DNA from 4 places in the Streptomyces sp. NPDC051018 genome. Region 1 is predicted to be linked to each of the others. Evidence: riboswitches for the same ligand, from Rfam matches in the RefSeq annotation. Region 1 holds a riboswitch; each other region holds the start of a gene.
The links. A riboswitch is a leader RNA that binds a small molecule or an ion and turns the genes downstream of it on or off. The one in region 1 is predicted to bind cyclic di-AMP.
Positions count from the first base shown of each region.

Region 2: linked by a shared signal. The riboswitch ahead of ACIBCM_RS24440 (C40 family peptidase) and the one ahead of ACIBCM_RS04375 (peptidoglycan DD-metalloendopeptidase family protein) in region 1 are both predicted to bind cyclic di-AMP.
Region 3: linked by a shared signal. The riboswitch ahead of ACIBCM_RS27345 (transglycosylase family protein) and the one ahead of ACIBCM_RS04375 (peptidoglycan DD-metalloendopeptidase family protein) in region 1 are both predicted to bind cyclic di-AMP.
Region 4: linked by a shared signal. The riboswitch ahead of ACIBCM_RS32925 (M23 family metallopeptidase) and the one ahead of ACIBCM_RS04375 (peptidoglycan DD-metalloendopeptidase family protein) in region 1 are both predicted to bind cyclic di-AMP.

Region 1 is NZ_JBITFN010000002.1:114,575-122,211, forward strand. It holds gene dxs (1-deoxy-D-xylulose-5-phosphate synthase) at 1-592, shown strand, start outside; gene ACIBCM_RS04355 (aspartate aminotransferase family protein) at 596-2,020, shown strand; gene ACIBCM_RS04360 (helix-turn-helix domain-containing protein) at 2,146-2,766, shown strand; gene ACIBCM_RS04365 (DUF6126 family protein) at 2,886-3,071, shown strand; gene ACIBCM_RS04370 (tyrosine-protein phosphatase) at 3,102-3,914, opposite strand; cyclic di-AMP (ydaO/yuaA leader) riboswitch at 4,955-5,109, shown strand; gene ACIBCM_RS04375 (peptidoglycan DD-metalloendopeptidase family protein) at 5,114-6,082, shown strand; gene ACIBCM_RS04380 (STM4011 family radical SAM protein) at 6,189-7,055, opposite strand; gene ACIBCM_RS04385 (STM4012 family radical SAM protein) at 7,066-7,637, opposite strand, start outside.
Region 2 is NZ_JBITFN010000015.1:90,718-98,354, reverse strand. It holds gene ACIBCM_RS24450 (helix-turn-helix domain-containing protein) at 1-577, opposite strand, end outside; gene ACIBCM_RS24445 (ATP-binding protein) at 857-1,288, shown strand; gene ACIBCM_RS24440 (C40 family peptidase) at 1,541-2,017, opposite strand; cyclic di-AMP (ydaO/yuaA leader) riboswitch at 2,021-2,181, opposite strand; gene ACIBCM_RS24435 (PASTA domain-containing protein) at 2,987-3,442, shown strand; gene ACIBCM_RS24430 (ABC transporter permease) at 3,710-4,717, opposite strand; gene ACIBCM_RS24425 (TetR/AcrR family transcriptional regulator) at 4,824-5,444, shown strand; gene ACIBCM_RS24420 (alpha/beta hydrolase) at 5,948-7,525, shown strand.
Region 3 is NZ_JBITFN010000019.1:12,872-20,508, reverse strand. It holds gene ACIBCM_RS27365 (SurA N-terminal domain-containing protein) at 1-300, shown strand, start outside; gene ACIBCM_RS27360 (nucleoside triphosphate pyrophosphohydrolase) at 498-1,472, shown strand; gene ACIBCM_RS27355 (cytochrome P450) at 2,007-3,263, shown strand; gene ACIBCM_RS27350 (transglycosylase family protein) at 3,377-4,324, shown strand; cyclic di-AMP (ydaO/yuaA leader) riboswitch at 4,613-4,788, shown strand; gene ACIBCM_RS27345 (transglycosylase family protein) at 4,793-5,515, shown strand; gene eno (phosphopyruvate hydratase) at 5,966-7,252, shown strand; gene ACIBCM_RS27335 (septum formation initiator family protein) at 7,347-7,637, shown strand, end outside.
Region 4 is NZ_JBITFN010000030.1:52,796-60,432, reverse strand. It holds gene trmB (tRNA (guanosine(46)-N7)-methyltransferase TrmB) at 1-273, shown strand, start outside; gene ACIBCM_RS32930 (PrsW family intramembrane metalloprotease) at 658-1,914, shown strand; gene ACIBCM_RS32925 (M23 family metallopeptidase) at 2,274-3,317, opposite strand; cyclic di-AMP (ydaO/yuaA leader) riboswitch at 3,329-3,475, opposite strand; gene ACIBCM_RS32920 (PP2C family protein-serine/threonine phosphatase) at 3,749-4,909, opposite strand; tRNA gene ACIBCM_RS32915 (tRNA-Met) at 5,367-5,440, opposite strand; gene ACIBCM_RS32910 (MerR family transcriptional regulator) at 5,538-6,293, opposite strand; gene ACIBCM_RS32905 (RNA polymerase sigma factor) at 6,498-7,637, opposite strand, start outside.

The DNA.
Region 1 (7,637 bases):
CAACGGTATGTGGGACCTGTCGATCCTCCAGGTCGTCCCCGGGCTGCGCATCGCCGCGCCGCGGGACGCCGAGCGGCTGCGCGAGGAACTGCGGGAAGCCGTCGACGTGGACGACGCGCCGACCGTGCTGCGCTTCCCCAAGGAGTCCGTGGGCCCGCCGATCGACGCCATCGGCCGGATCGGCGGGATGGACCTCCTGCACCGCGCCCCCGACCCCGGGGTCCTGCTGGTCTCGGTCGGCGCGCTGGCGCCGGTCTGCCTCCAGACGGCCGAACTGCTGGAGGCACGCGGAATCCCCTGTACCGTCGTCGACCCCCGCTGGGTCAAGCCGGTCGACGAACAGCTCGCACCGCTGGCCGCCCCGCACCGGCTGGTCGCGGTGGTGGAGGACAACAGCCGTAACGGGGGCGTCGGTTCGGCGGTCGCCCAGGCATTGCGCGACGCGGGCGTCGACGTTCCGGTGCGGACGTTCGGCATTCCCGAGCAGTTCCTCGCGCACGCCAAACGCGCTGAGGTGCTCGCCGACATCGGTCTCACCCCGGTGGAGATCGCGGGACGGATCAGTGCCGCCATGGCAGTCAAGGAGAGCTGAGGAATGACCGAGCCGCCCACGGACCCCTCGGGATCCCCCAGTGCGCCGAAGGGTTTCGACCTGGCGGGACTGCTAGCCGAGCGCGGGGCCGAGCGCTATGAGCTGCATGCCCGGTATCTGAACCACCAGCTGCCCCGCATGCTGCACACGATCGGCTTCGACAAGGTCTACGAGAGGGCCGAGGGCGCCTACTTCTGGGACGCGGACGGCAACGACTATCTCGATATGCTCGCGGGCTTCGGGGTGATGGGACTGGGCCGGCACCACCCCGTCGTACGCGAGGCGCTGCACGATGTCCTCGACGCCTCGCTCGCCGACCTCACCCGCTTCGACTGCCAGCCGCTGCCGGGGCTGCTGGCCGAGAAGCTGCTCGCGCACAGCCCGCACCTCGACCGGGTGTTCTTCGGCAACAGCGGTACGGAGGCGGTCGAGACCGCGCTGAAGTTCGCCCGGTACGCCACCGGCCGGCCGAGGATCCTCTACTGCGACCACGCCTTCCACGGGCTGACCACCGGATCGCTCTCCGTCAACGGCGAGACGGGCTTCCGGGACGGGTTCGCGCCGCTGCTGCCCGACACCGCCATCGCCCTCGGCGATCTCGCAGCCCTGGAGCGCGAGCTGAAGCGCGGCGATGTGGCGGCCCTGGTGGTGGAACCGGTCCAGGGCAAGGGCGTCCATGAGTCCCCGCCCGGTTTTCTGCCCGCCGCGCAGCAACTGCTGCACCGCCACAAGGCCCTGCTGATCGCCGACGAGGTGCAGACCGGGCTCGGCCGGACAGGTGACTTCTACGCGTACCAGCACGAGGACGGTGTGGAGCCCGATCTGGTCTGTGTGGCGAAGGCGCTGTCGGGCGGCTATGTACCCGTCGGGGCGACGCTCGGCAGGGACTGGATCTTCAAGAAGGTCTACTCGTCCATGGACCGGGTCCTCGTCCACTCGGCGAGCTTCGGCTCCAACGCCCAGGCGATGGCCGCCGGGCTCGCGGTGCTCTCCGTGATCGAGGACGAACAGATCGTGGCGGGCGCCCGGAGGACGGGTGAGCTGCTGCGCGACCGGCTGGCCGCACTCGTCGACCGCTATGAGTTCCTGTCCGAGGTACGGGGGCGGGGGCTGATGATCGGCATCGAGTTCGGCCGGCCCGAGTCGCTGCGGCTGCGGAGCCGCTGGACCATGCTCCAGGCCGCCCGGAAGGGGCTCTTCGCGCAGATGGTCGTGGTGCCGTTGCTGGAGAAGCACCGGATCCTCACCCAGGTCTCCGGCGACCATCTGGAAGTGATCAAGCTGATTCCGCCGCTGACGATCGGCGAACGCGAGGTGGACCGGTTCGTCACAGCCTTCACCGCGGTCATGGACGACGCCCACGCCGGCGGGGGACTGATGTGGGACTTCGGCAGGACACTGGTCAAACAGGCCGTTGCCCACCGCTGAGCCCCCCGGACGGCTCCCACCCGCTGAGCCCCCCGGACGGCTCCCGTTCGGGCTCCCGGCGGAATAGATTTTGCCTCTGGGGCAAGAAATTTGCCTCAGGGGCATTTTCCTGGCGCAATGGTCTTATGCAGAGTCCTCCCGGGGGCCACCCCCCGGAGCCCCGTTCTCCTGCCGGAGAAGCGCCCGTGGAGCTGCCCGACGTGGCACCCCGGCTGCGCGATCTGCGCCGCCGCCGCGGCCTCACACTGGAAGCCGCCGCACTGCGCGCCGGACTCTCACCCGCGCATCTCTCCCGGCTGGAGACCGGACGCCGGCAGCCCTCGCTGCCGATGCTGCTCAGTCTCGCCAGGATCTACGGTACGACAGTCGCCGAGCTGCTGGGTGAGCTGGCGCCCGAGCACGACCCCGTGATCCGGGCCGGCAGCCGCGAGCCCTCCGAGGCCGACGGCTGGACCTACCACCAGGTAGGCGGCCCCGGCCGGGCCATGCAGGCGCTCCGGCTGATCGTCCCGTACGGCGCCCAGGGCGATCTCGTCCGGGTCCACCCCGGCGAGGAGTGGCTCCATGTCCTCGACGGAAGGGTCCGGCTCAGCCTCGGCGAGACCGTGCACGAACTCGGGCCCGGGGACAGCGCGCACTACGACTCGCTCACCCCGCACCGCATCGCGGCGGCCACCCGCGACGGCGCCGAGATGCTGTTCGTCCACACTCTGATCCAGAGCCCCGACATCCATCCCCATATCTGACCGGCCGCGCGCGGCCGGACTTCCCCCGGCCGCGGTTCAGCGGGGTCGGAGCAGGCCCGGGACCCGGAGTGCGGACCGTCACCATCCACAGTCACAGATCGAGTGAAGAGAGGCCGACGATGTCGGAATCACCTGTTGTACCGGAAGGCTCCGGCTTCGCCGAAGGGCGGAAGAACGGAGAGGTGGAGAAGGAGAAGGAAGGACGGTTCCCCCGCGGAATCTGGATCCGCCTCCTCGCCTACCTGGTGGTGGGCCATGTGCTCGCCGGATTCCTCTACCTGCTCTTCGAGGTCGGCGCCAAGTAGCGGACCGCCCCGTTCACCCTCGTAGGACGCTCATCCCTCGTCGAGGAGGCGCGCCCGCAGCCGCTCGCGCGTCTCCGGGGCCACGCGCAGCCCGTCACCGAGATAGCGCTCGGTGGTGCCCCAGGTCGCCTCGATCGCGTCGAAGGCGGAGTGGAGGTACTCCCGGCGAGCGTCGAAGAGGGGCCTGAGCAGCTCCATCACCTCGGGCGACATCCCGGCCGGGGAGTTGTCCTTGCGCCGGACCAGATAGCGGCGGTGAGGGTCGTTGGACTTCAGATAGTCCGCCTCGATCGCCTCCCGCTCCACACCGACCGCGAGCAGCGACACGGCGATGGACAGCCCCGCGCGGTCCTTGCCCGCGGCGCAGTGCATCAGCGCGGGCACACTGTCCTCGGCCAGCGCGTGCAGAATCCTGCTGTGCTCGCCGGTGCGCTGGGTGATCATCACGCGGTACGACTCGGACATCCGGTCGGCCGCCTTCCCGTCCGCCAGGATCGTCCGCAGCTGGTCGAGGTCACCCTCGCGGACCATCGTCCAGAACTCCGCGCCGTCGGCCGGATCGCTGAGCGGCAGATTCAGGTTCCGTACGCCCGGCAGTGCCACGTCCGGGCCCTCCAGCCGCATATCGGCGGCATTGCGGAAGTCGAAGATCGTGTGCAGCCCCAGCCCGGAGAGGAAGGACGCGTCACTCGCCGTCGCGTCGGCGAGATGACCGCTGCGGAAGAGCCGCCCGTGCCGCACCGTCCTGCCGTCCACGGTCGGGAGCCCGCCGACATCGCGGAAATTGCGTACCCCGGTCAGTTCCGGCTCGGTCGACGGGACCTGCGGCAGCTGCTGCGTCACAAAGGCTCCTGAGGGTCACTGCCGTCGGCGCCGGTCGCCGACTGTGGCGTGTTCTCGACGATACGACATGGGTTCTTCGGGCAATTACTTTGTCCTTCCTGGTGGGAGCGTGCCCGGTGCCTTGATCCATGTCCGATGCTGAGTGATTATGTTGAATTGTATTGATTTCTGGGCTGTGGGGGCGGTGGTGCTCGGTCGGGGGTCGGGTCCGGGGGTCGCGGCCGGGCTCGTGGCGGCCCTCTCTATCGGTCACAGGGCGGCCGTGCCGTTGCCGGCGGGTCGTGGGCCGGAGGGTGGGTCGTGGCGGGCCCCTGGGGTGTGAGCCCGCGGTGGCGATGGGTGTCCCGCTCCGGGGCCGGACATCGCCCCGGGGTGGTCGGGGGTTCGCTGCTTTCCGAAGTGCGTGTTCCCGTGGTGAAGTTCGGATGGCGAACTGGAGGAGGAGTTCTCCTGGTGGGGGAATGGGCCGTTCTGGCCGACGCCTCTGCCGCAGGTGAATGCCCTTCAGGCGCCGCGTCATGGGAGCCGGATGGGCTGGCGCGGAAAAAATTTAGCGGCCATTCGGAGCGGAGTCGCGACCGGAATCGCCGGAGGCGCCTCCGGCGTGATCAGGATTCGTGGGTGTGCCTCAGGGAGGGGTGCTCATGACGTCCGGCTGAACGGCAGGCGACTTGTTGCCGACGGTATCGCCCGAAAAGTGACGGGAAGTTGAACGGCCGGGCGTGGCCGCCATGGCCTATAGGGGCTTCTGGTCATCATGTCCGAATTGAACCCTTAGGTATAACGTGCCCTGTCTGTAGGGGAGATGGTTCCGCTCGTGAGCAGGATCATATTCGTGACGGTGTGTGGCCGGATCGGGAAAGAGGAATTCGGCCGCCCAAGGGGAGTTGGCGGAGCCGGGTAGACAGAGGGTGACCGGGTATTCCGCGCCGGAAAGATCCGTGTCACGGATCGGGAAAAGGCTCGGCTTGTTCCCTTCGGCGCGGCCGGTCTACGGTCACGGCAGTTCGGACGGAACGCCTAATCCTGCCGCCGTCCGGAATTCCCACCCACCCACGCGTGGCAGGAGCGGGGGACCCAGGTAGTACGCCGATCCCGGAGTTCCGGACGGCTTGGGGTGAAGTCGCGCTGCCGCGCGGCCGGGCATCTCCAGCCCTAACCCGACAGCTCACCCCGCAGGCGCCGGAGAGGAATGCGTCATGCCCAAAAAGGGTAAGCACCGCCGAATTACGTCCAGCCCCCTCACCCGTGGCTTCGTCGCCGCCGGTACCGGTGGCGCGGCCATCGCCCTTCCGCTGATGGGTGCGAGCGGCGCCCAGGCGGCGGAGCAGTCGGCCCCCGCGACCGTCGCCGCCGTCCCCGCCGCCCCGGTGGCCCAGCAGTCCGCCGCCGCTCCCGTGACCTACCGCGTGGTGGCGGGCGACTATCTGTCCAAGATCGCCGCGGACCACAACCTCAGCGGCGGCTGGCAGAAGCTCTACGCCGACAATCGCGAGGCCGTCGGTGAGAACCCCTCGCTGATCCACCCCGGCCTGGAGCTGACCCTCGGCGCCAAGGCCAAGGCCAAGAGCGACGCCCCGGCGAAGTCCGAGACCCGCTCGGAGCCCCGCGCCTCGCGTGACGACGCCCGTGAGAGCGCCCCGGCCCCGGCCGCCCCGAAGGAGACCGCCTCCAACACGTCCGCGTCGGCCGGCTCGGTCGAGGCCACCGACGACGACGCCGCGCAGAGCACCCCCGAGCCGAGCGCTCCCCAGGCCGGCGGCGGCTACACCACCCCGGTCGCGTCCGCCAACGTCAGCACCCCGTACCGCGCCTCGGGCTCCATGTGGTCCAGCGGCTACCACACCGGTGTCGACTTCACCGCCTCCACCGGTACCAGCATCCGGTCCATCGGCCCCGGCACCGTCGTCTCCGCCGGCTGGAGCGGCTCGTACGGCAACGAGGTCGTCATCAAGCACGCCGACGGCAACTACTCCCAGTACGCCCACCTCTCCTCGCTCTCCGTCTCCGCGGGCCAGAGCGTGAGCGGTGGACAGCAGATCGGGCTCGCCGGCTCCACCGGCAACTCCACCGGCCCGCACCTGCACTTCGAGGTCCGCACCGGCCCCGGCTACGGCTCCGACATCGACCCGGTGGCCTATCTGCGCCAGCACGGCGTCTCTCTCTGACGTTCGTACCAACGCCCGCAACCCCTCGTGCCGCCCGGCGGTGGCACGGGGGGTTGCGGCGTGCTCCCGCTTCGGTGATCCGGTCCGGCGGGTGGGCCGAGCGGGATCACCACACCGTCAGGCCCCCGGGCCGGGCGGCGGGGACGCGTTCCAGTACGCCGCCCGCGAAGACGTCGTACAGCGGGAGCGCCTCCAGATGCACATAACCGATGTGGCAGTCGCAGACGGCGAGCGGGCAGGCGCGCGGGCGCAGCGCGGTCCGGTACGAGCCGTCGTACAGATTGCCCAGTTCGGCGGGGACGAAGTGGCAGCGGCGCACGGTGCCGTCGCCGTCCACCGAGACGACCGACTCGCCCGTCCGGCAGGGGAGACCGGCCGAGCGGTGCGGATGGCGGCTGTACGGGAACAGGGGATCGAGCGCGGTCCACTCCGCGGCTTCCGGGTCCGTGTACCGGTGGCCTTCCGCGGCGTTCACCCAGAGGTAGACCTGAGAGGGAAGTCCGGCGCGGAGCCGGCGGGCGTGCTCCAGATGCTCGGGCAGCCCGACCACACCGACACTGAAGCGGATGCCCAGCCCGGTCAGCTCACGGCACTTGCCGAGGAACCTCTCGTACGGGGTCTGCCCGGGGTGGTAGGTGCACCAGAGCGCGAGCGTCCCGGGATCGGCGTCCGCGAGCCAGTCCGTGCGGCAGCTGAGATTGGTCTGGATCGCCACCCGCCGCACCTGCGGCAGCCGGGACAGCTCGACCAGAGTGCGCCGGTACCAGGAACGGACCAGGCCCTCGCCCCAGGGTGTGAACAGCACCGAGAGCCGGTCACCGGTCCCCGCCGACACCCAGGCGGCGAACCGCTCCAGGGCCGCCCGGTCGGCGCGCAGCTGTGCGGGGGAGTCGCGCCGCTTGGCGAACGGACAGTACGGACAGTCGTAGTCGCAGGAGGCCAGCGGCCCCCGGTACAGGACGGTCAGATCCACGGTGCCGTCCTCACTTCGGCTCGTACGCGGCCATCGCGGCGCGCACGGCGGGGGAGAACAGCTCCGGTCCCAGCGCGTCCGAATACGCCAGCCCCTCGGCGCTGAGCCTCAGCCGGCCGGGCGGTGCGTCCGCGTCGAGCCAGCCCAGTGCGGCGAACCGCGCCAGCTCGGGTCCGAAGTCGTCACCGGGGTCGCCGCCGAAACGCTCCCGGTAGCCCGCCGTCTCCATTCCCTCGGCCTGGAGCAGCGACTGAAGCAGATGGCGGCGGCGCGCCTCGCCCTCGTCCACCGCGAGCCCGACCTCCGCGTGGGCGAAGTCCTCGGTCTCCGTGTAGTCGTCGATGATCGTGCGTATCCCGGGCATCCGGACGGCGTAGTCGAAGGAGTAGTGGAGGCGCGAGGTGTAGGAGCGGGCGCCGCAGCCGAGGCCGATCATGCCGTCGGTCTGGCAGGCGTAGTCATCGGCGTCGCCGTGCCCCGCGAGCGCCGGACCGTGCCCGGCGGCCGTCCCGCCCGGCACCGCGCCCGGGCCGGGGGTACGCGTACCCGGACCGATGGTCATCGCACCACGCGCGGGGGTAC
Region 2 (7,637 bases), on a different contig from region 1:
TCAGCTGCTCCCGCATCACCCGCGGCCCCCCGACCTGCCGTCGCAGCGCCGCCTCGTCGAGGACGACCCGGAGCTTCAGCGGATCCCTCGCGCGCAGCACCGCCTGCCGGGTGATCCGCACCTCCGCCAGCGATTCGACGGTCGCCTCCGGCAGATCCTCCAGCGTCGCCCGGGTCACCGCCCGCGCGTACGCCGGGGTCTGGAGCAGCCCCGGCACCACCGAGGTCTCCAGCGTGCGCACCGAGCACGCCTGGGCCTCCAGGGAGATGAAGTCGCGGTACTCGGGCGGCAGCAGCCCCCGGTACGCGTACCACCAGGGCGTGCCCGAGCCGCCTGCCGCGCCCGCGAGTGTCTCCAGCAGCGTCCGCAGACGGGGGTCGTCGACCTCGTACACATCGAGGAGCAGCCGGACATCGGTGGCCTTGACACCGCTGGCGCCGGTCTCGATCCGGCTCACCTTCGACTGGTGCCAGCCGGCCAGCGCCCCGGCGCTGCGGCTGGTCAGCCCCGCCGCATGGCGCAGCTTGCGGAGTTCTTCGCCCAGTTTGCGGCGGCGCACCGCGGGGCCGTGCTGCATCGGGGATTCCTTCCGCTCGGTTGATCCACGGTCCGGCGCCGGCCTTACGGCCGGTCGCGCCGGACCGTCGGACAGAGTTGTGAGTGTGGGTCCAAACGCGGTTTCGCGCGGCAGAGTTCACCGCTTTGGGCGACAGATATATGCATATCTTGGTGGATCACCACTCGCGGCGGCGCGATGAGTGGCAGTCTGGCGCGAAGCGCAATCCGTGGCCGCCCAGCGCACTCCATCCGCTACGAAGTCGGAGCACGGCCGCGGTGGGAAAGGGACAGCGTCGCCATGGCAGATCAACAGGAAGCATCCATCACTCTGCCGAGCGATCCCGCTTCGGTGTCGGTGGCACGGAGGTATGTCACCGACGTCGTATCCGAGTGGGGTCTGCCCGCCGGCAGCGAGACCGTCGACACGGTCCGGCTGATCGTCTCGGAGCTCACCACCAATGCGGTCCAGCACACCTTCGGCCAGTCGCCCACCTTCACGGTGGATCTGACGCTGGAGCGGGACGAGGAGCTGCGCATCGGGGTGACGGACAGTCACCCGCGCTGGCCCCAGCGGCTGCCCGCGGCGGTACGGCAGGACAACGGGCGGGGGATGGTCATCATCCGCAGCCTCACCGCGCAGTCGGGCGGACGGCTCTCGGTCACCCCCACCCCCGAGGGCGGCAAGACCGTCTGGATCGCCCTGCCGTGGACCGCGGCCGTACGGAACTGATCACCCGGCCGGGTGGTCCGGCTGTCGGCTGGGCGCAGGGAGCAGCGCGGCGCGCATCCCGGGGCCGGGTTCCCGCCGCGCGGCCGAAGGGGCGGGCGGCGCAGTGCGCCGAGCCCCCGGGACGCCGTGTGTCCCGGGCCCGGGGAGGCCGGGGCACCTGCCGGGAGCCCTTTCGAAAACGGCGCGTTCACGCCGGTACGCCGGCCACCGGGGACACCCGGCGACCGGCTTACGGCTGCTGACGGCAGACGGTCAGCGCACCCGTCCGTACCAGACGCTCTTGCTCCAGATCTTGTCCAGCTTCACCCACGACCCCGTCTTGGGGGAGTGCCAGATCTTTCCCTTTCCGGCGTAGATGCCCACGTGGTAGACCCTCTTGCCCGAGTGGAAGAAGACCAGATCCCCCACCTGCCGGCTGGATGCCGAGACCTTGCGGGTCGAGTTGTACTGCTGCTGGGCGGTCCGTGGCAGCTTCTTGCCCGCCTTCTTGTACGAGTAGAGCGTGAGGCCCGAGCAGTCGAAGCGCGAGGGGCCCACGGCGCCGTACTTGTACGGGGCCCCCTTCTTCGACGCCGCGATCTTGAGCGCCTTCCCCGCGTGTGCCGTGGCCGCTTGTGCCTCGGACGTGCCGCCCGGCACGAGCAGGGAGCCGCCGAGCGCGGCGAGGGTCAGGGCCGAAACGGCGCCCGCCCGGCTGATCAGAAACGGGACGTTCATCTGCGCACTCATGCGCAACCCTTCGTCAGCCGCCTGTGAAGGATGACCTGTCGGGTTCGGGCGGACGAAGGTGCCCGGCCGCGCTGGCGCGGCTTCACCCCGAGGAACGGATCCGGACGGTTCCGGCTGTCCCGTAATGCTCGGGTCCTCCACTCCTGCCGAAGCACTCCTGTCGACCAGTCGTCCGGAACAGCGGCAGGACTCGGCGTCCGTCCGGACCGCCCCGCCGAGGTGACGGGGGCTTGTCGTCCCAGGGATCTTGACCTACGGCGAGGCGGAATTCCGAGCCAAAACGGCGATATGTGAGTTTCAACACGAATGGGCTGTTCGGGTGGACGTGCCGTCTACAGGCATCGGAACTCGACGGCCGAGGAGGCCCGTACCAGCGAAGGAGCAAGGCGCTCCGCTTGCTTGCCGGTTGGCATGCGCAACTCGACCGTAGCCGCTCGCCGGGAAGCGACTACATCAATTGGGGGACCATTACTGGTACTCAACCAGCGGTTGACAGTTGCCACCGATTCCGCCGACGGGCGGGATCCGATGGAAGTGCCGTCCGGAATGCTCCCTTTTGGCGTATTCGCCGTCGAGAATCCTCAACGCCCCGCCGTGCGTGGCCGCGTGGACCTCGCTCTCGCCCCGGCGGTGTGGGGGCTCCCGTGCGTCCGCGGCGCGGTCGCACGGCCGGCGAGTGGCTGTGCGGGGGAAATCCATGGTCAGGGCATGTTCTGTCGTGACGGGCGCGGCCGCCCGGGGTGGAGCAATACGGCGTCCCGGCCGATTGATCACAACTGCGTCACTACCGGAAAGTACGTCCCGCCGGAGGGGAATCGGCACCACTACGGTCGGGCCTTCGGCAATCATCCTTTGGGGGGATACGTGAGCTGGGGTCAGCAGCCGCATGGGCAACCGACGGGGCAGTGGGGGCAGCGGCAGGCAGGGGGCCCGGCGCCCGGGAAGCGGCCGGGATGGGCGCGCAAGCGTGTGATCGTCCCCGCGGGCGCCTTCCTCTTCCTCATCGGTATCGGCATCGGCGCGGCGGGGAACGGCGGTACCCAGAAGGCGGGCGACGCCGGGGCCGCGCCGACCGCCACCGCGACCGCCACGGTCACCGCGCCGGCCGCGGCGGGGGCCAAAGCGCCGCCCGGACCCACGGTCACCAGGACGGTCACGGCGAAGCCCGTCGGCGACACCGCGAAGAAGCCGGAGAGAAAGCCCCTGCCCAACTTCATCGGCATGGGCCTCCAGGCGGCCCAGGACTCGGCCCAGGAGACGGGCTTCTACCTGATGACCTCGCACGACAGCACGGGTGAGGGGCGCAACCAGGTCTGGGACCGCAACTGGAAGGTGTGCAGCCAGGATCCGAAGGCGGGCAGCGTCGTGTCGGTCGACACCGAGCTGAACTTCGGCACGGTGAAGCTCGAGGAAACCTGCCCCTGACGTCCTGGGGCGGCTCCGAGCCGCTGAATCGGCCGTCTGTCCCATGGGCTGTCGTGAACCGACCGGCGAGTGAGCCGGGGAGCGGCCTGCGGGTGTCCGGTGACGCGAGCCCGTGCGGAGCCGGACGAACGGATCGACCGCGTCGTACGGGGGTTCCGTGCGAGGGGCGACGAGGGCACCCGTACAGCGGAGCCGTACACGGGCGGAGGCCCGACACCCGCCGACGGCCGCACGGCCGTCGGCGGGTGTCGGGCCTGTCCTTTGGGCTCAGCCGACCGGGGCCGGGGTGGTGTTCCGGAGCACCCCGGCGCTCTCGGGAGCCCTCCGGCGGCCCCCCAGAAGCACGGCGGCGAGTCCCAGAGCCGACCACAGGACGAGTGTGAGCAGTGCGCCGTCCGCGCCGTGCCCGTCGAAGAACGCCACCGAGCGCAGCAGTTGCGTGCCCGCGCCGGGCGGCAGCCACTGGCCGATCGTGCCCGCGGGCTCGGGCAGCAGCTCCGGTGCGCTCCCGGCTCCGGAGAACGGGTTGCCGAGAAGGACGAACAGCACACTCCCCAGCGCGATTCCGGGGCGGCCCAGCAGCGCCCCCAGCCCGGCGGCGCTCGCACCCGCCGCGAGGACGGTGAGTGCCACCACCCCGGCCTCGCCCCACCAGGGGCCGTTGAGGACACCGAGCCAGCTGTCGGCGACGGCGGCCGTGGTGATACCGAGGAGCGCCGCGGCGCCCACCAGGGCCGTCGCCCCACGGGCACCCCGCAGCCCCAGCAGCGTCACCAGTGCCCCGGCCGCGATACCGGCGATCGAGAGCGGCAGCATGCTCGCGGCGAGGGAACCGCCGCGCGGATCTCCGGGCGGAGCGGGCACGACATCGGTCACGGCGACCCGCTGTCCGTCCGGGACCTGCGCCGTGACGGCCTCCCGGAGCAGCCCCGCCACCACGGGGCTCGCCGCCGACGCGGTCAGCAGCCTGGGGCCCTCGGGGGTGACGGCCACCGCGCCGTACACCTCCCGCCGCTCGACGGCCGTACGCGCGGCGGCCTCGTCCTCGTAGCGGTGCACGTCGAAGGCCCCCTCGCGCTGCTCCAGCCGCTGCTCGACGGGGGCAGCGGCGGCCGGGGGGCCGGCGACCCCGATCGGCAGATCACGGGGAGCGGTGCGCGCGGCCGGCCAGGCGAACGCCCAGAGCGCCAGCCCGACCAGTACGGGTACGAGCACCATCACCGCGATCATCCGGCGCGCCGGGGTGACCGCGTGGACCGGTGGGACAGCGGACATGAGACACCTCGATTGCAAAGAGAAGGATCGTTCGTTTTCGTGAGTCCACCGTGCTCCGGGGCCTTGGTCCTTGTCAAGAAGGAATGTTCGTTTTAGATTTGTCCCCATGGCCCGTGTATCCCAGGAACACCTCGACGCCCGTCGCCGCCAGATCCTCGACGGCGCGGCGCGCTGCTTCTCCCGCAACGGCTTCCACGCCACCTCGATGCAGGACGTCCTCGGTGAGGTCGGCCTTTCGGCGGGTGCCGTGTACCGCTACTTCCGCAGCAAGGAGGAGCTGATCGAGGCGATCGCGGAGGAGACGTTCACCGGGATCAGGGCGGCGTTCGACGAGGCGGCCCGCACCACACCGCCCCCGCTGCCGGATGTGCTGGTCGCCCGGGTGCTGCGCGGGGTGTTCGAGCAGCAGAGCCACGACGACGACGGGCAGATGTTCGCCCGGCTCGTCGTCCAGGTATGGACTGAAACCCTGCGTAACGAAGTCCTGGGGGTGTTCCTCGAGGACAGCTACAGCCGTCTGCGCCTGACCTGGGCCGGACTCGCGGACGCCTACCGGGAGAACGGGATGCTGGCGGAGGACATCTCGGGCGACGACATGGCGCGCACGCTGATCGCCGCCGCGCAGGGCTTCATCACCCAGCACGCCCTCTTCGGAGGAATGAAGGCCGAGGTCCTTGAGAACGGGCTGAGCGGTCTGATGTCCATGCGCCGTCCCGAGGCTGACTGACCCGGGCAAGGAGGGCGCCGGTCCGTGCCTCCACGGTTTGCGGCTGCCCCGCCGACTCCCTGCGTGCGGGCGCTTGACCTCCGCGTGTGCGGGTGCGTGACCTCAGTGCGAGCGGGCCCGGGATTTCCGCGCGAGCGGGTCCGGGACGCGGATCGCCGGAGGCGGCCCCGCTCCCGGCCCGCCCCTCCCGGCCGCCCGGCCGCCGTACCGGATCCCGGACACCCCGCGGCAGGACGGGACCGTCATCGGCGGGTCGGGGACCCGTGTAACGCGGCCACGGCGAGAGTCCCGGGCGTGCCCCATGGGGCCGGTGAGACCGAATCCGGCGGTTGACAGGGGACGTTCGGCTCCGCGGAATCCTGCACCGCTCAGCGGGACTTCACCCACCGGTTATGGGTTCGGTAAAGAACATCAGTACCACCTGTCCCTGTACTCCCCCAGACGCGAGGATCCCCCGGACAACTCGTCACGGACAACTCGTCGACAGAAAGGGGGAGTTCTCCGTGAGACGCACAGCAGTGCTCGGCTCGGCCGGCACTCTGATGGCGGGCACGCTCATAGCGGGGGCGATAGCGGCTCCGGCCGCCGGCGCCGACAGCGGTCCCGGAGGTACCTCCGAGGCACGCGGTACGCGGATCGCCGCCGAACGCGCCGCGAACGAGGGCATCGACTGGGCGGACTGCCCCGACGGCTGGGGCATACCCCGACCCATCCAGTGCGGCTGGGTGACCGTTCCGCTCGACTACGCGCACCCCGGCGGCAGACAGATCAAGCTGGCCGTCGACCGGATCGGCAGCACCGGCACCCCGGCGGAGCGCCAGGGAGCCCTGCTCTACAACCCCGGTGGCCCCGGGGGATCGGGCCTGCGCTTCCCCACCCGGGTCACCAACAGGAACCCCATCTGGGCCAACACCGCCAAGGCGTACGACTTCGTGGGCTTCGACCCGCGCGGTGTGGGCCGCTCCGCCCCGATCTCCTGCGCCGACCCGCGGGAGTTCGTCAAGGCCCCCAAAGCCGACCCGGTGCCCCGCGGCGAGGCCGACAAACGCGCCCAGCGCAAGCTCGCCGCCGAGTACGCGAACGGCTGTGCCGAGCGCAGCGGCTGGATGCTGCCGCATATGACCACGCCGAACACGGCTCGCGACCTGGATGTCATCCGGGCCGCTCTCGGTGAGCGGAAGCTCAACTTCCTGGGTGTCTCCTACGGCACGTACATCGGTGCCGTTTACGCGACCCTCTTCCCGGGCCATGTCCGCAGGATGGTCGTCGACAGCGTGGTCAACCCCTCGCGGGAGAAGATCTGGTACGAGGCCAACCTCGACCAGGATGTGGCCTTCCAGACGCGCTGGAACGACTGGAAGGCATGGGTCGCCGCGAACGACGCGGCCTTCGGCCTCGGTGACACGCCCGCGAAGGTCGAGCGGCAGTGGCAGCGGCTGCGCGCCGCCGCCGCGAAGGCGCCGCTCGGCGGAGTCGTCGGACCGGCCGAACTGATCGGCTTCTTCCAGAGCGCTCCGTACTACGACTCCTCCTGGGCGCCCGTCGCCCGGATCTGGAGCGCGTACGCCGCCGGGGACCCGCAGCCGCTCATCGACGCCGCCGCACCGGATCCGTCCGACACCGCGGGCAACGCCGCCGCGGAGAACGGCAACGCCGTCTACACGGCCGTCGAGTGCGCGGACGCCAAGTGGCCCACCAGCTGGAAGAAGTGGGACCGGGACAACACCCGGCTCCACCGGAACAACCCCTTCATGACCTGGGCCAACGCCTGGCTGAACCTGCCGTGCGCGACCTGGCCCGCCAAGCAGCACACCCCGGTCGACGTGACGTCGGGCAAGGGCCTGCCGGGTGTGCTCATCGTGCAGTCCGCCCGGGACGCGGCCACCCCGTACGAGGGGGCCGTCGAACTGCGCAAGCGCCTCAGAGGCTCCCGGCTGATCACCGAGCGGGACGCCGGCTCGCACGGTGTCACCGGCCTGGTCAACCCGTGTGTCAACCGGCGGGTCGACGCCTATCTGATCGGCGGGGCGCTCGACGGGCGCGATGTGACGTGTGAACCGCACGCGACACCGAAGCCGTAGGACCGGTCCGCCCGGTCCGAGGCCGCCCGGACGGGGGGCGGGCGGCGCACTCCGCCCGTCCCTCTCACATGTCGGCTTCCCGCACGGGCCGGACGGTCACTGCGGGCCGCCG
Region 3 (7,637 bases), on a different contig from region 1:
GAGGAGCAGCTCGCCTCGATGTACCTCCAGCAGCGCGGGGTCGCCCCCGACCAGCTCGACTCCGTCATCCGGCGGGACATCCTCATCGACAAGCTCGCCCGCTCCATCAGCGCGGCCGACGAGGCCGAGGGCCGGCAGAAGCTGAACGAGGCGTTCACCACCGCCGCCAAGTCCCTCGACATCGACGTCAACCCGCGCTTCGGCGCCTGGGACAACCAGAAGCTGGAGCTGGGCGACTACAAGGCCCCGTGGATCAGCCAGGTCACCAAGCCCCAGGAGCCCGCCTCCGCCGGCGCCTGACGGGCCCCGCCCGGCCCCCGGTCCCGAGCCGCCCGCCCCCGGCGCCCGGTTCTCCGTCCCGGGGCCGGTTCTCCGTCCCGCCCCCGCCCGCCACGCCGGCATCCGGTTCTCGGCCCCGCCCGCGGGCCCGGTTCTCCGTGCCGCGTCCGCCCGGCCTGCGGAGTCCGGCGGGGCGGGCCGCGGGGTAGGTTCGAGGGGTGACCACCTCTTCCTCCGCTCCCGACGGCCGTATCGTCCTGCTGACCGCCAGCCACCGCGTCGCGCCGGGGCTGCTGTCCTGGCCCGCCTGGCAGACGCTGCACGCGGCCGACCGGGTCCTGTGCGCGGACGCCTCCCATCCGCAGCTGCCGTATCTGCGCGAGGCCGGGGTCACCGTGGAGATCGCCGCGCCCACCGCGGGGGAACTGGTCGACGCCTGCTCCGGGGGCGCGACCGTCGTGGTCGTCACCACGGGCGAGGGCGACCGGTCCCTGACCGACGGGCTCGCCCGCCTCGCGGGCTCCGGCCGGGTCCGGATACCCGACCTGGAGCTGCTGCCCGGCTCGTACGACCTCCCGGGGGCCCGGCTGCTCGACGTCGTCCAGGTCATGGACCGCATCCGCGCCGAGTGCCCCTGGTCCTCCGTACCCACGCACCGGGCGCTGGCGAAGTACGGCATCGAGGAGGCGTACGAACTCGTCGAGGCCATCGAGGACGGCGACCGCGACGAACTGCGCGAGGAACTGGGTGACGTCCTGCTCCAGGTCGTCTTCCACGCCCGGATCGCGGAGGAGGACGAGGAGGATCCGTTCTCGGTCGACGACGTCGCCGCGACGATCGTGGAGAAGCTGATCCACCGGCATCCCCATGTCTTCGGCGACGAGAAGGCCGAGACCCCGGAGGACGTCCGGCAGATCTGGCTCCGCACCAAGGCGGTCGAGAAGCAGCGCGACTCGGTGACGGACGGGGTGCCGCTCGGTCAGCCCGGCCTGGCGCTCGTGGCGAAGCTCGCGTCCCGGGTCCGTACGGCGGGACTGGACGTACCGCTCCCGTCCGGGGCGGGCGTCGGGTACGACCTGCTCGCCCTCGCGATGGAGGCGGAGTCGTCCGGCACCGACCCGGAGGCGGCGCTGCGTACGGCGGCCCGCGCGTACCGCGACGCGATCCGCACGGCGGAGGGCCACGGCGACTGACGGGCCTGGCCGGCCCGCGAGGCCCAGCCGCCGGTGGGGCCACCGGACCGCGGGGCCACCGGCCTCACGCTGCCCGGGGTACGGGCCCGCTGAGTCGGGCGCGGGGCCTCCGGGCAGTCGGGAGCGCCGGGGTTACCGTGCTGACCAGGGCCGGGCAGGTACGGCCGGCCGCTCTCGGCGGGGGCATATTCACCAGGTCCGGTTGCCCGGGGCGCGGGCGCGGGGCCCTCGGGCAGTGGGGAGCGCCGGGGTTACCGTGCTGATCAGGGCCGGGCAGGTACGGCCGGCCGCTCTCGGCGGAGGCGTACGTACCAGGTGCGGTTTCCTGGGGCGAGGGCGCGGTGAGTCGGGCGCGGGACCCCGGGGCAAGCCGGGCAGCCGGGGTCACCGTGCTGACCAGGGCCGGGCAGGTACGGCCGGCCGCTCAGGGCGGGGGCCTACGCACCGGGTCCGGTTGCCCGGGGCGCGGGCCCGGTCACCCCGCCCCCGGCCACCCCGCCACCCCGCCCCCGGGCCGACGGGTAACGTCGGGGGGTGAGCAGCCGCACCCCCGCGCCCCACCCCGCCCCCGAACTCTTCACCTGGGAGTTCGCCACCGATCCGTACCCCGCCTACGCCTGGCTGAGGGAACACGCGCCGGTCCACCGGACCACGCTCCCCAGCGGTGTGGAGGCATGGCTCGTCACCCGTTACGCCGACGCCCGGCAGGCCCTCGCCGACCAGCGGCTGTCGAAGAACCCCGTCCACCATGACGAGCCCGCCCACGCCCGGGGCCGCACCGGCATCCCGGGGGAGCGCAAGGCGGAGCTGATGACGCATCTGCTGAACATCGACCCGCCCGACCACACCCGGCTGCGGCGGCTGGTGTCCAAGGCGTTCACACCCCGGCGGGTCGCGGAATTCGCCCCGCGGGTCCAGGAGCTGACGGACCGGCTCATCGACGGCTTCGCCGGGCGGGGGAGCGCCGATCTCATCCATGAGTTCGCCTTCCCGCTGCCCATCTACGCCATCTGCGATCTGCTCGGCGTACCGCCCGAGGACCAGGACGACTTCCGGGACTGGGCGGGAATGATGATCCGGCACGGCGGGGGACCGCGGGGCGGGGTGGCCCGGTCGGTGAAGAAGATGCGCGGTTATCTGGCGGAGCTGATCCACCGCAAGCGCGAGTCCCCGGGGGACGATCTGATCTCCGGGCTGATCCGGGCGAGCGACCATGGGGAGCATCTGACGGAGAACGAGGCCGCAGCCATGGCCTTTATCCTCCTCTTCGCCGGTTTTGAGACGACCGTGAACCTCATTGGAAATGGCGTCTATGCCCTACTTCGCCACCCGGAGCAGCGAGCCCGTCTCCAGGCGTCCCTCGACGCGGGGGAGGCCGGTCTGCTGGAGACGGCGGTGGAGGAACTGCTGCGCTACGACGGGCCCGTCGAGATGGCGACCTGGCGCTTCGCGACGGAGGCGCTGACCATCGGCGGCCGGGAGATCGCCGCGGGTGATCCCGTACTGGTCGTGCTGGCGGCGGCCGACCGCGACCCGGAGAAGTTCGGCCGGCCCGATGTCCTCGACCTCTCCCGGAGTGACAATCAGCACCTCGGATACGGGCACGGCATCCACTACTGTCTGGGCGCGCCCCTGGCCCGGCTGGAGGGGCAGACGGCGATCGCGACCCTGCTGCGGCGGCTGCCCGACCTGAGGCTGACGGGGGATCCGGCGGATTTGCGCTGGCGTGGCGGCCTGATCATGCGTGGACTGCGCACCCTGCCCGTGGAGTTCGCGAACCGATACAACTGACGGAAAGTCAATTCCGTGACTCGGGCGTGATCTGCACATCATCGACTTGTGACAGACGTTCGGGTGCCGCTACCTTTCACCCCCGTCCCGGGTGTCACGTGAAAGGCAACTGCATGCTCTCCGGAAATGGTCGCCATCGCCGTCCCCGTCAGGCCCCTGCCATCGTCGTCGCCGCGGGGGTGACGGGATCCGCCATCGCGATCCCCCTCCTCGGCGCGGGCTCGGCGTCCGCGGTCGACGGGGCGGTGTGGGACCGGGTCGCGGAGTGCGAGAGCGCGGGCCTGTGGAGCGCGAACACCGGCAACGGCTACTACGGCGGACTCCAGTTCTCCCAGCAGGTCTGGGAGGACTTCGGCGGTACGGAGTACGCGGCCCGGCCCGATCTCGCCAGCCGCTCCCAGCAGATAGCCGTCGCGGAGAAGGTCCTTGCCGCGCAGGGTCCCCAGGCGTGGCCGTCGTGCGGCACGCTCGCGGGGCTGGCGCCCGGTGGCACCGATACGGGGGCGGCGGTCGACCCCGGGCCCGCGCCCGCACCCTCCGGTACCCCGTCCGGCGCTCCCTCCGGCACCCCGGCTCCCGGGCAGAAGGCCCCCGGAGAGCAGAAGGCGCCCGGGGCGAAGGCACCGGGAAAGAAGACGCCCGCACCGGGGGCGACGGCCCCGGCCGCGCCCGGCGGCGGCAGCGCGGGCAGCGGTACGCCCGGCGCCGAGCCCGCGCCCGAGGCGACCGGCTCCTCCTCCGCCGACCCGGCCGACCCCACCGCGCCCACCGGCCCGGGTGGTGCGGACAAGAGCCGTGGAACGGACGGCGATCGCGCCTCGCGGAGCGACTCCGCGGCCCGCCCCGGCGCCAACGACCAGAAGCAGACGGGCGGTACCGGCGCCGCGGAGGTCCCGCCCCTCACCTACACGGTCAAGCCCGGCGACAACCTCTGGGCCATCGCGGAGGAGAAGAAGCTGGAGGGCGGCTGGCCCGCGCTCTACGAGACCAACCGGGAGACCGTCGGCGCCGATCCGGACCTCATCCTTCCCGGTCAGAGCCTTGAACTGGGCTCGGAGTAGCGGGAATCCACCCGGAAATCGCGCCCCGGTTCACACCTCTTTGTCCGATTCTGCGCAAGTGAGACATGGGTCTCTTTGCCGAATCCGGCCCATCCCGTCCGGCGGAATGTTTCATTCCGTACTCGACCTGCGGAAACGCGGGTTGTGGCAGTGGCGGGATGGGCGGTTTTTCCCTGATGGGCCTCTTTGAACATCCGGGACAGGTGTGCCTACGGTCTGAACCGCTCGCCACCGCGGGCACCGTCGACCGTCACGCCGAATCCTGCCGTCGGTCGGGGGGAACAGTCGTCGCTCAGAGCGCCGAAGGCAGGAGCGGGGGACCCAAGGTAAGTGCCGGACCCGTCCGTCGAGGATGAACGACGGGCACCCGGCTCGGGGTGAAGCCGCGCGCCAGGACGCGCGGCCGGGCAACTCACTTGGCCCGAACCCGACAGCTCACCTCGCAGGCGTCGGTGAGGAGATCGTTCCATGCTGTTTTCCAGCAAGGGCAAGCACCGCCGCCCGTCCAAGGCCGCCAAGATCGTCGCGTTCGCCGGCATCACCGGTGCCGCCGTCGCCGCACCGCTGATCGGCGCCACCTCCGCCTCCGCCGCCACCGCCTCCGAGTGGGACCGGGTCGCCCAGTGCGAGTCCGGCGGCAACTGGTCCATCAACACCGGCAACGGTTACTACGGCGGCCTCCAGTTCTCGTCCTCCACCTGGGCCGCGTTCGGCGGGACCGCGTACGCCCCCAACGCCCACCAGGCGTCCAAGTCGCAGCAGATCGAGATCGCCGAGAAGGTCCTCGCGGGCCAGGGCAAGGGTGCCTGGCCGAGCTGTGGTGTGGGCCTGTCCAACTCCGCGTACACGGGCTCCTCCAGCTCCGGCTCCTCGCAGCAGTCCCAGTCGCAGTCCCAGTCCCAGTCCCACCAGCAGTCGAAGCCCGCGCAGAAGCGCGCCGAGGCCCCGACCACCCGCTCCGAGCGCTCCCACGCCCCGGCGCAGCAGCAGGAGTCCCCGAAGCCCGCCGCCAAGGCCAAGGGCTTCCAGAAGGGTGACGGCGAGTACGAGGTCAAGGCCGGCGACACCCTGAGCAAGATCGCCGAGGCGAAGAACGTCGACGGCGGCTGGCAGAAGCTGTTCGAGCTGAACAAGGACATCGTGGACGACGCCGATGTCATCTACCCGGGCCAGCAGCTCCACCTGAGCTGACCCCGCACTCCGCACGGCATCCGCCGACCGCACAGGCACCCGCCCGGAGCACGGAGCCCCGTCCCCCGGCGGGGCACCTGTCCGCGGCACGGCACCTGTCCGCGGCACGCACCCGCCCCCGGCGGGGCACCGGAGCACCCCGGTCCGACGCGCTTCCCCCGTACGCGCCGGACCGGGGTTTTCCCGTGATCCGCCCGAGCCGCCGGGCGGACGGGATGCCCGCGCCCCCGCCGCGTACATCTCCCGGAGCGGTCCCGGTACCCCCGCGACGGGCCTTACCGATGGGTAGTGATCACCCGTCCGCCCGTCCTTTTCTCCCTCGCCGACGCGCTTCACGCCGTTTTTCGTCCCAGGGAGCGGGCAGCGACAGGGCCACGACCCCCGGCCGGTTAGGCTCGTGCCGCAAGGCCGATGAGGCCCTGCACTTCCAGCGTCACATCCCAGAAGGAGATGCTCGTGCCGTCCATCGACGTCGTCGTAGCCCGGGAAATCCTGGACTCCCGAGGCAATCCCACGGTCGAGGTCGAGGTCGGCCTCGACGACGGAAGCACCGGCCGTGCCGCCGTTCCCTCCGGTGCCTCCACCGGAGCGTTCGAGGCCCTTGAGCTGCGCGACGGTGACAAGGACCGTTACCAGGGCAAGGGCGTCGAGAAGGCCGTCCTCGCCGTCATCGAGCAGATCGGCCCGGAGCTGGTCGGCTACGACGCCACCGAGCAGCGCCTGATCGACCAGGCGATGTTCGACCTGGACGCCACCCCGGACAAGTCCTCGCTCGGCGCCAACGCCATCCTCGGTGTCTCCCTCGCCGTGGCGCACGCCGCGTCCGAGGCGTCCGACCTGCCGCTCTTCCGCTACCTCGGCGGCCCGAACGCGCATCTGCTGCCCGTTCCGATGATGAACATCCTCAACGGCGGCTCGCACGCCGACTCCAATGTGGACATCCAGGAGTTCATGATCGCGCCGATCGGCGCGGAGTCCTTCTCCGAGGCCCTGCGCTGGGGCACCGAGGTCTACCACACCCTCAAGAAGGTCCTGAAGCAGAAGGGCCTGTCCACCGGCCTCGGCGACGAGGGCGGCTTCGCGCCGAACCTCGACTCCAACCGCGCCGCGCTCGACCTCATCCTCGAAGCGATCAAGGAAGCCGGGTACGCCCCCGGCAGGGAGATCGCGCTCGCGCTCGACGTCGCCGCGTCCGAGTTCTACAAGGACGGCGCCTACGAGTTCGAGGGCAAGTCCCGCTCGGCCGCCGAGATGACCGAGTACTACGAGGAGCTGGCCGCGGCCTACCCGCTGGTCTCCATCGAGGACCCGCTGTTCGAGGACGACTGGGAGGGCTGGAAGGTCCTCACCGAGCGCCTCGGCTCCAAGGTCCAGATTGTCGGCGACGACCTCTTCGTGACCAACCCGGAGCGCCTGGCCCGGGGCATCGAGGACGGCGCCGCCAACGCCCTCCTCGTCAAGGTCAACCAGATCGGCTCGCTCACCGAGACCCTGGACGCCGTCGAGCTGGCCCAGCGCAACGGTTTCAAGTGCATGATGTCCCACCGCTCCGGTGAGACCGAGGACGTCACCATCGCCGACCTCGCCGTCGCCACCAACTGCGGCCAGATCAAGACCGGCGCCCCGGCCCGCTCCGAGCGCGTCGCCAAGTACAACCAGCTGCTGCGCATCGAGGAGATCCTCGACGACGCGGCGGTCTACGCGGGGCGCAGCGCGTTCCCCCGCTTCAAGGGCTGATCCGGCGCCGGTCCTGCCAGTCGTTCGTACGTCCCCGGCCCGGTCCCGTACCGTGTCCGGGGACGTACGCGCGTAAGGACACGGGAGGCGAGTGATGGCCGGGAAGGACCGGGACCGGTTCTCCACCGCGACCAGGCTGAGGCTGCTCGGCGAGCAGACCGCGGCCCGTGTCTACCGCTCCCAGACCCGGCGCCAGGCCCGCCGCTCCCGGCTCACCGGCCGTGCGGCGTTCCTCGTGCTGGTCGTCTGCTCGCTGGTCGTCGCGCTCGCGTACCCCATGCGGCAGTACGTGTCCCAGCGCGGCGACATCGCCGACCAGCGGGACCGTATGGCCGAGGCGGAACAGCAGGTCGAACGGCTCCGTGACGAGAAGGCCCGCCTCCAG
Region 4 (7,637 bases), on a different contig from region 1:
CAGCCGGAGTTCCTCACGCTCGCCGCCCGGCATCTCAAGCCCGGCGCCGTCGTGCACTGCGCGACCGACTGGGAGCCGTACGCCGAGCAGATGCTGGAGGTCCTCTCCGCGCACCCCTGCTTCGAGAACACCCGGGAGGACGGCGGTTTCGCCCCCCGCCCCGGTTTCCGGCCGCTGACCCGCTTCGAGGGGCAGGGGCTGGACAAGGGGCACCAGGTGCGTGACCTGCTGTTCCGCCGCCGTGCCGAGCCCTCGCCCGGGGCCGTTTCCTAGACGTCCGCCCCCGAGGGTGCGCGGCGCCGCCGCGAAGGTGTGCGTCGGCAGGTGTGCGTCGGCCGAACCGTGCGGGCCTGCCGGGGCGGCCCCGAACCCCGCCCGCGGCTCCCCGTCCGAGGTGTCTCGTCCCCGTCCCGCCAGGGCGCCTCGCGGCCATGCCCGTCCACGGAACTCCCGGCGCGCAACCGCCGGCCGTCCTCTGCGCCATCGCCAGGTGTCAGTACCTGTCGTTAGGGTCGACGGGTGTACGAGCCGTCGACCCCGCATCCATCGCCGCGCCCGGCGGGCCGACCGCCGCCCCACGCGGCGGATTCACCCGGTCCCTGGGCGGCGGCGCACCCCGCGGTTCCCGCGTTCGACCCGCGGCCGCAGTTCACCGCGATGCCGGAACAGGCCCGCTGGCGTTACAAACCGCGCCGGGCCTCCCGGTTCTGGCACAACAAGGCGGTCCGGGCCGGGATCCTCATCGTGCTGCTCGCGCTGTCCGGACTCGTCATCCTCGCCCTCGTACGCGAGCAGACGGGCACGGAGGGCTTCCTCGTCGGCCTCGCGCTCGCAACCCTGCCCGTACCGCTGCTCGCCACCGTGTTCCGCTGGCTGGACCGGGTCGAACCGGGCCCCTGGCGCAATCTGGTGTTCGCGTTCGCCTGGGGCGCGTTCGCCGCGGCACTCGTCGCGATCATCGCGAACACGTTCGCGACCCGCTGGATAGCCACCACCACCGCCGACCCCACCAGCGCGGACGCTCTCGGGGCGACCGTGATCGCCCCCGTCGTGGAGGAGAGCGCGAAGGCCGCCGCGGTCCTGCTGATCTTCACCTTCCGGCGACGGGACTTCACCGGCCTCGTCGACGGAGTCGTGATCGCCGGTTTCACCGCGACCGGCTTCGCCTTCACCGAGAACATCCTCTATCTGGGCACCGCGTTCGACGAGGACCAGGAGACGGGCTCGTCGGGCTTCGCCTCGGTCACCGCGGCGACCTTCTTCGTACGGATCGTCATGTCCCCGTTCGCGCATCCGCTGTTCACGGTGCTGACCGGTCTGGGTTTCGGTCTCGCCGCCCTGGCGGCGCGGCGCGCGCGGGTGCGGCGGATCGCGCTGCCGCTCACCGGACTCGTGCTGGCGATCGGCATGCACGCGGTGTGGAACGGCTCGGCCTCGCTGCTCGGCCCCTGGGGCTTCTATGTGGTGTACGGGGTGTTCATGGTCCCCGTCTTCGGACTGCTCACCTGGCTGACGATCTGGTCCCGGCAGCGCGAACTGCGCACGATCTCCGCCCAGCTGCCCGCCTACGCGGCCGCCGGCTGGCTGTCACCCAACGAGCCGCCGGCCCTGTCGTCCATGAAGGCCCGCAGGACCGCGCGGGAGATCGCCCGGCGTACGCACGGACCGGGCGCGGCGCACGCGGTGGCGGAGTACCAGCGGTTCGCGACCTCGCTGGCGTTTCTGCGCCACCGGGCCGAGCGGGGTGCCGCGGACCCGGACTTCACCGAGCGGGAGCAGGAACTGCTGCACCACATGTGGCAGCGCAAGGGGATGGCGGGCCCGGCGCTGACCTACGCGGCCCGCGCGACGGGACGGGTGTGGGTGCCGCCCCCGCACCGCGACTACGAGGGGTTCAACCCGTACCGCATCTGAGCCGGTGTGCCCCCACGGCTCGTACGGGAGCGGCCGAGGGGGCGGAAGTGGGAGAGGGTACGGCACCGGCAGCCCTGGCATCGGGGGGTATGCGCCAGGGCTGCCGGAGTTCGGTGATCCGGGCCATCGAGGTGGTCCGGACGGTTGGGCACTCCGTACCGATCCGTTCGGTTCGGCGGTACGGGTCGCGCAGAAGTGGGTCCGTTACGCCGTCCCCTGCCTGGACCCGACGACAGTACAGGCACGAGGACGGACGCAGGCACGAGGACAGGGATGGGGACGAGCACGGGAAGGGACTCAGGTACGGCTCGCCCTGGACGTGTCTCCCGGTCACCGGGGCAGGGAGAGTTCCCGCCGGATCAGAGGGTGAGGCCCTTGCTCCGCAGCCAGGACGCCGGGTCGATCGTGCTCCCGCCGGGCGTCTTGACCTCGAGGTGCAGATGGGCGCCGGTCACATTGCCGGTCGCGCCGACGCGGCCAATCGTTTCGCCCGAGCCGACCTTCTGGCCCGCGCTCGCGTTGATGGACGACAGGTGCGCGTACATCACCTCCGTACCGTCGTTCAGCTCCAGCACGATGCGGTAGCCGTACGACCCGGACCAGCCCGCAGCCTTGATGGTGCCGCTGGTCACGGCCTTGACGGGGGTGCCCGTCGGGGCGGCGAAGTCGAGGCCGGTGTGCTGGCCCGAGGACCAGAGCGAGCCCGACTGGCCGAAGGAGGAGGTGATCGTGTACGAGGAGGTCGGCAGCGAGAAGCTCTTCGCGAGCTTGGCGAGACGCTCGGCCTCCGCCTTGGCCTTCGCCTCCGCCTCGGCCTTCTTCTTCTTGGCCTCCGCCTCGGCCCTGGCCTTGGCCTCCGCCTTCCTCGCCTCGGCGGCGGCCTTCTCGGCCGCGGCCCTCTCCTCCGCGGCCTTCTTCTCCGCGTCCGCCTGGGACTGCTGCTGCTCGGCCTGCTGAAGGATGCGGGAGCGCAGGGCCTCACCGGCGCCCTGGGCCTGGTCACTCGTCCCGGCGCCCTCGGTGGCCTCGGCAGCGCTGCCGCCGATGGTGCCCATCGCGGCGAGCGCGGTGCCGGCGTCACCGTCACCGCCACCGGAGTCCTCGGACGGCTTCAGGCCGTCGGGCAGGTTCTCCGCGAAGCCGTCGGGGAGGGAGATGGAGACCGCGGGCTTGTTCTGCGCGGTGGCGATACCACCCGCGCCGACCGCCGCGATCACCCCGACACCGAGCACCGTGGAGCTGCGGGCGATTCCGCCCCGCTGCTTCATGACACGGTGGCGGCCACGCACCGGACGGACTGAGTCCGCCGTGGGGTTCCACTCTCCGAAGGACCGTTCGGCCCCTTCTCGGCTGAAGACACCGGACCTGGCGGGTGCCTCCGGGGCAGGACTGTTGGACGCCACTGAGGCGTTCTCCTTTCCTTCCTTCTCGCCTACCGGGTTAGCTGACGGGTTCGGAGCAGGAAGGTCTCCTACGAGTTCCTCCGCAGGGTGCGAAGGCGCCCGATTCACCCCAAAAGGTGGTTCCCCGGTTCCCTTGCGGGATTCGGCGCACGCGCACGGCGCCGTCCTGACGACGGCTGGGACAACCGCGCTGCGTTATCGAACGTTAATAGACACGGGGACCGGATTCCAAGCCGTTCCGGTGGATCGCTCGTGACCGGGCGCCGGACCAACCGGGACACAAGCGACCGGAGTCGGGCGACTTGATGCCCACTCGGCCGACATCACATCGCTGATGGTTCATCACATGCCGAACAGAAGGCCGTACTTCACTACCCGCAGTACGGGGGCCGGGATGAGAACAGTTTCATCGAGGCGTTGCCCGCCCCTCATCACCGGAGACCGTCCGGCGCTCCCGGCTGTGGGACAACCGACACCGTTCTCCGGCGTGTCGGCTGCCGTTCACCCGCCCGGGTGAGGGCCAGCATCGCCATGTCGTCCGTGGCGCCGCCGCCCGTATGCCGGCGTACATCCTCGACCAGGGCGTCCAGCAGCTCCCCCGGGCCGGGAAAAATCCGGCCGGCCAGCCGGATGCCGGGCTCGTAGAAGACCCCGGCCGCGTTTCTTGCCTCGGAGAGCCCGTCCGTGTAGATCAGCAGGGTGGATCCCGCCGGCAGGGGATACTCCTCGGCCCGGTCCGGCCACTCCCCCAGCTCGCCCATGCCGAGCGGCAGCGCGGGCTCACGCGGCGCCAGCTCCTCCAGCAGACCGTCACCGTGCAGCATCAGCGGCTCGGGATGACCCCTGTTCACCAGGCGTACGGCGCCCCGCCCCCGTGGGATCTCCGCGAGTACGGCGGTGGCGAACCCCTCGAACGTGTCCAGGCTGCCCCGCCTCTTGGCCTCACGGACGAGCGCTCGTTCCAGTCGCTCGGCCACACCCTCCAGCGAACTCTCCTGCTCGGCCGCCTCCCTGAATGCGCCGATGATCACGGCCACCGTCTCAACGGCCCCCAGCCCCTTCCCCCGTACGTCCCCCACCACCAGCCGCACACCGTGCGGAGTGTCCTGCACGGCGTAGAGGTCGCCCCCGATGAAGGCGTCGGCGAGCGCGGCCTCGTACCGCGCGGCGATCTGGAGCCCGCCGATCTCCTCGGCGGGCGTGGGCAGCACGGCGCGCTGCGCGGCCTCGGCGATGACCCGCGCCGAGGCGAGCCGCTGCCCGCTGCGGCGCACGACCCGGTTGATCAGTAAGGCGAGCAGCGAGACGGTGACCACGGTGGTCAGCTCGGTGTATCCGGCGGACTGCGTGAGCGTCTTGTCGTACAGATGCAGCGACAGCTCCGCGAGGGACGCCGTGATCCCGGTCAGCAGGGTGTTGGTCCAGGAGAAGAAGGGGGCCGCGACCAGCGGGGCCGCGGCGAACAGCGGCACGCCGGTGAAGTTCTCCGGCGCCAGCAGGTCATGGGTCACCCCGCCGACGATCATCAGCACCGGCAGTACGCGGAGGAAGCGGCGGGCGCCGAATCCACTGCGCTGCTCCACGTCCGCCAAGGGTGCACTCCTCCCCGGTCCGCCCGCGCGGCAGCGGCCCGGTACCGCGCCCCCTCCAGGTTCGCCCCAACCGGGCCGGGGAGCGAGCCGCCATCGGCCGAATGGGGTACGGACACGACCTCCGGCCACCGGTTCCGATTCCGGTTCCGGTTCTGGACCGGGTCGATGTCTGGAACGGGCTACCGCTTGTAGCTCTGGCTCTGGCTCCGATTCCGGTTCCTGCTCCAGTTCCGGTTCGGGTTCCGTCAGGTGCTGACCGTCGGGCCGGGGCCTTGTCACACCGCACGAGCGGGGGTGCGCAACGCCGTCGTACAGGGTCATGGGCTCCGTGGATCGGCCATGCGCCGGGGGACGGACGACGAGTGTGACGTCGGCACACGTCGGCGGGGAGGGCAAGCCGTGGGACAACACGCCGATGGCCCGGCACTCCATCGAGTGCCGGGCCATCGGCTTTCAGTAGCGGGGACAGGATTTGAACCTGCGACCTCTGGGTTATGAGCCCAGCGAGCTACCGAGCTGCTCCACCCCGCGTCGGTGAACACAACCCTACGCCATCCGGAGCAAGATCCACTCCCATTTTCGACGCGGTGGCCCTCGAAAGCCGGAATCCGGCTCGGGGAGGCGGGGGTCAGTCGGTGAGATGGCGCTCCCCATAGACCGTCATGGCGTCCCGGACGAAGGCGGCCGTTCCCTCCCCGTACTTGTCGTAGTTGGCGCCGAAACGCTCGTCGGCGACGTACATCTCACCGAGCCCGATGAAATGTTCCCTGCTCAGCGCGCCGATGGCGCCCGTCGCCGCCTGCCACTCGTACATCCGGGCGGTGATCGCCTGCACCTCGTCGCTGTCGGCGGGCCTGCCGTCCTTCAGGGCCAGGGCGTAGTCCCTGGCGATCGCCTCGTGCTCCTCCCGGTGGTCGCGCCTCTGGCTCTCGTCGAGCGAACGCCACCAGCGGTCGCCCCGCTCGTACGCCTCCCGGCCCCAGCTCTCGGTCACCTCCCGCTCGTACCGCGAGTGGTCGAAGCCGTCGAGCACTTCCTCGGCCATGAGTTCCTCCCCCTTCTCGGTCTTGTGGAGAGTGGTCCGCACCGAGGCGATCTGCCGCCCGATGCGCTCGCGCTCCTGCTCCAGCAGCCGCAGATGGGCGCGGAGCGCGGCGGTGGTGTCGCGCTGCCCTTCGAGCACCTCGGCGATCGCGGACAGCCCGAGACCCAGCTCGCGCAGCAGCAGAATCCGCTGGAGGCGCACCAGCGCGTCCGGACCGTAGTAGCGATAGCCGTTACGGCCGACACGGCTGGGTTCCAGCAAGCCGATGTCGTCGTAGTGCCGCAGAGTCCGGCTCGTCGTGCCGGCTCGGCGGGCGATTTCCTGGATCGACCACTCCATGTCCTGAACGGTAGATCTTGACGTTACGTCAAGGTCAAGCGCCGGGACCGAGCGGGCGGAAGGGGTGGTCCGGGTCCTGGTGGGGGCAGACACGGGCGCGGTTCACAGGCCTGTCCGTACGTCGGCCACCGGCAGGCGGTTCGCGGGTGAACCCGCAGGTCAGCTCCTGCGTCGACCCGTGGATCAGGGGGATCGGTCCGCGGGTCAGGGCTCCAGGCGGGCCGCGCAGCCCCGGAGATAGCGTTCCTCCGGCAGGCTGAGCGTACGCTCCGCGGCACGGCGGTAGGCATCGCGTGCGCCCTGTGTGTCGCCGGACCGCTCCAGCAGATGCGCGCGGACCGAGTCGAGCCGGTGGTGGCCCGCGAGCCGGTCCTCCAGTCCGGCGACCTCGGCGAGCCCGGCCTCGGGCCCGCGTACCATCGCGACGGCCACGGCCCGCCCCAGCTCGGCCATCGGTTCCGGGGCCAGACGTACGAGCAGGTCGTACAGCGCGAGAATCTGCGGCCAGTCGGTGTCCTCGGGGCGCTCCGCCTCGTCGTGGAGGGCCGCGATCGCCGCCTGGAGCTGATACGGCCCGGCGGGTCCCTGCCCGAGGGCCTTCTCCACCAGGGCGATGCCCTCCTCGATGGCCTTGTGGTCCCAGCGGGTGCGGTCCTGTTCGTCGAGCGGGATCAGCTCGCCCTGTGCCCCGGAGCGGGCGGCACTGCGCGCCTCCGTGAGCAGCATCAGCGCCAGCAGCCCGGTGACCGAACCCTCGCGCGGCAGCAGCCGCCGCACCGCACGGGTCAGCCGGATCGCCTCCCGGGCCAGGTCGGAGCGGTGCAGCGCGGTGCCCGATGTGGCCGTATAGCCCTCGTTGAAGATCAGATAGAGGATCTGGAGCACGGCGGCCAGCCGCTGATCACGGTCCTCGGGCCGCGGCGGCTGAAACGGCACTCCCCTGACCTTCTGCTTGGCCCGGCTGATCCGCTGGGCCATCGTCGCCTCCGGCACCAGGTGCGCACGGGCGATCTCGGCGGTGGTCAGCCCGCCGACCACGCGCAGCGTCAGCGCGATCTGCGCGGCGGGGCTGAGATCGGGGTGGCAGCAGAGAAAGAGCAGCGTGAGGGTGTCGTCCTCGGACGGTGCACGGCTCTCACCGGGCGGCGGCGCGGTGAACGCGTCACGCGGGGCGAGGCTCGCGGCGGTCTCCTCGCGCCGCCGCCGCGCCTCCTCACCGCGCAGCAGATCCGTCAGTCTGCGCGAGGCGACCCTGATCAGCCAGCCGCGCGGATTGTCGGGGATTCCGCTGGCGGGCCACTGTTCGGCGGCGGCGAGCAGTGCCTCCTGTACGGAGTCCTCGGC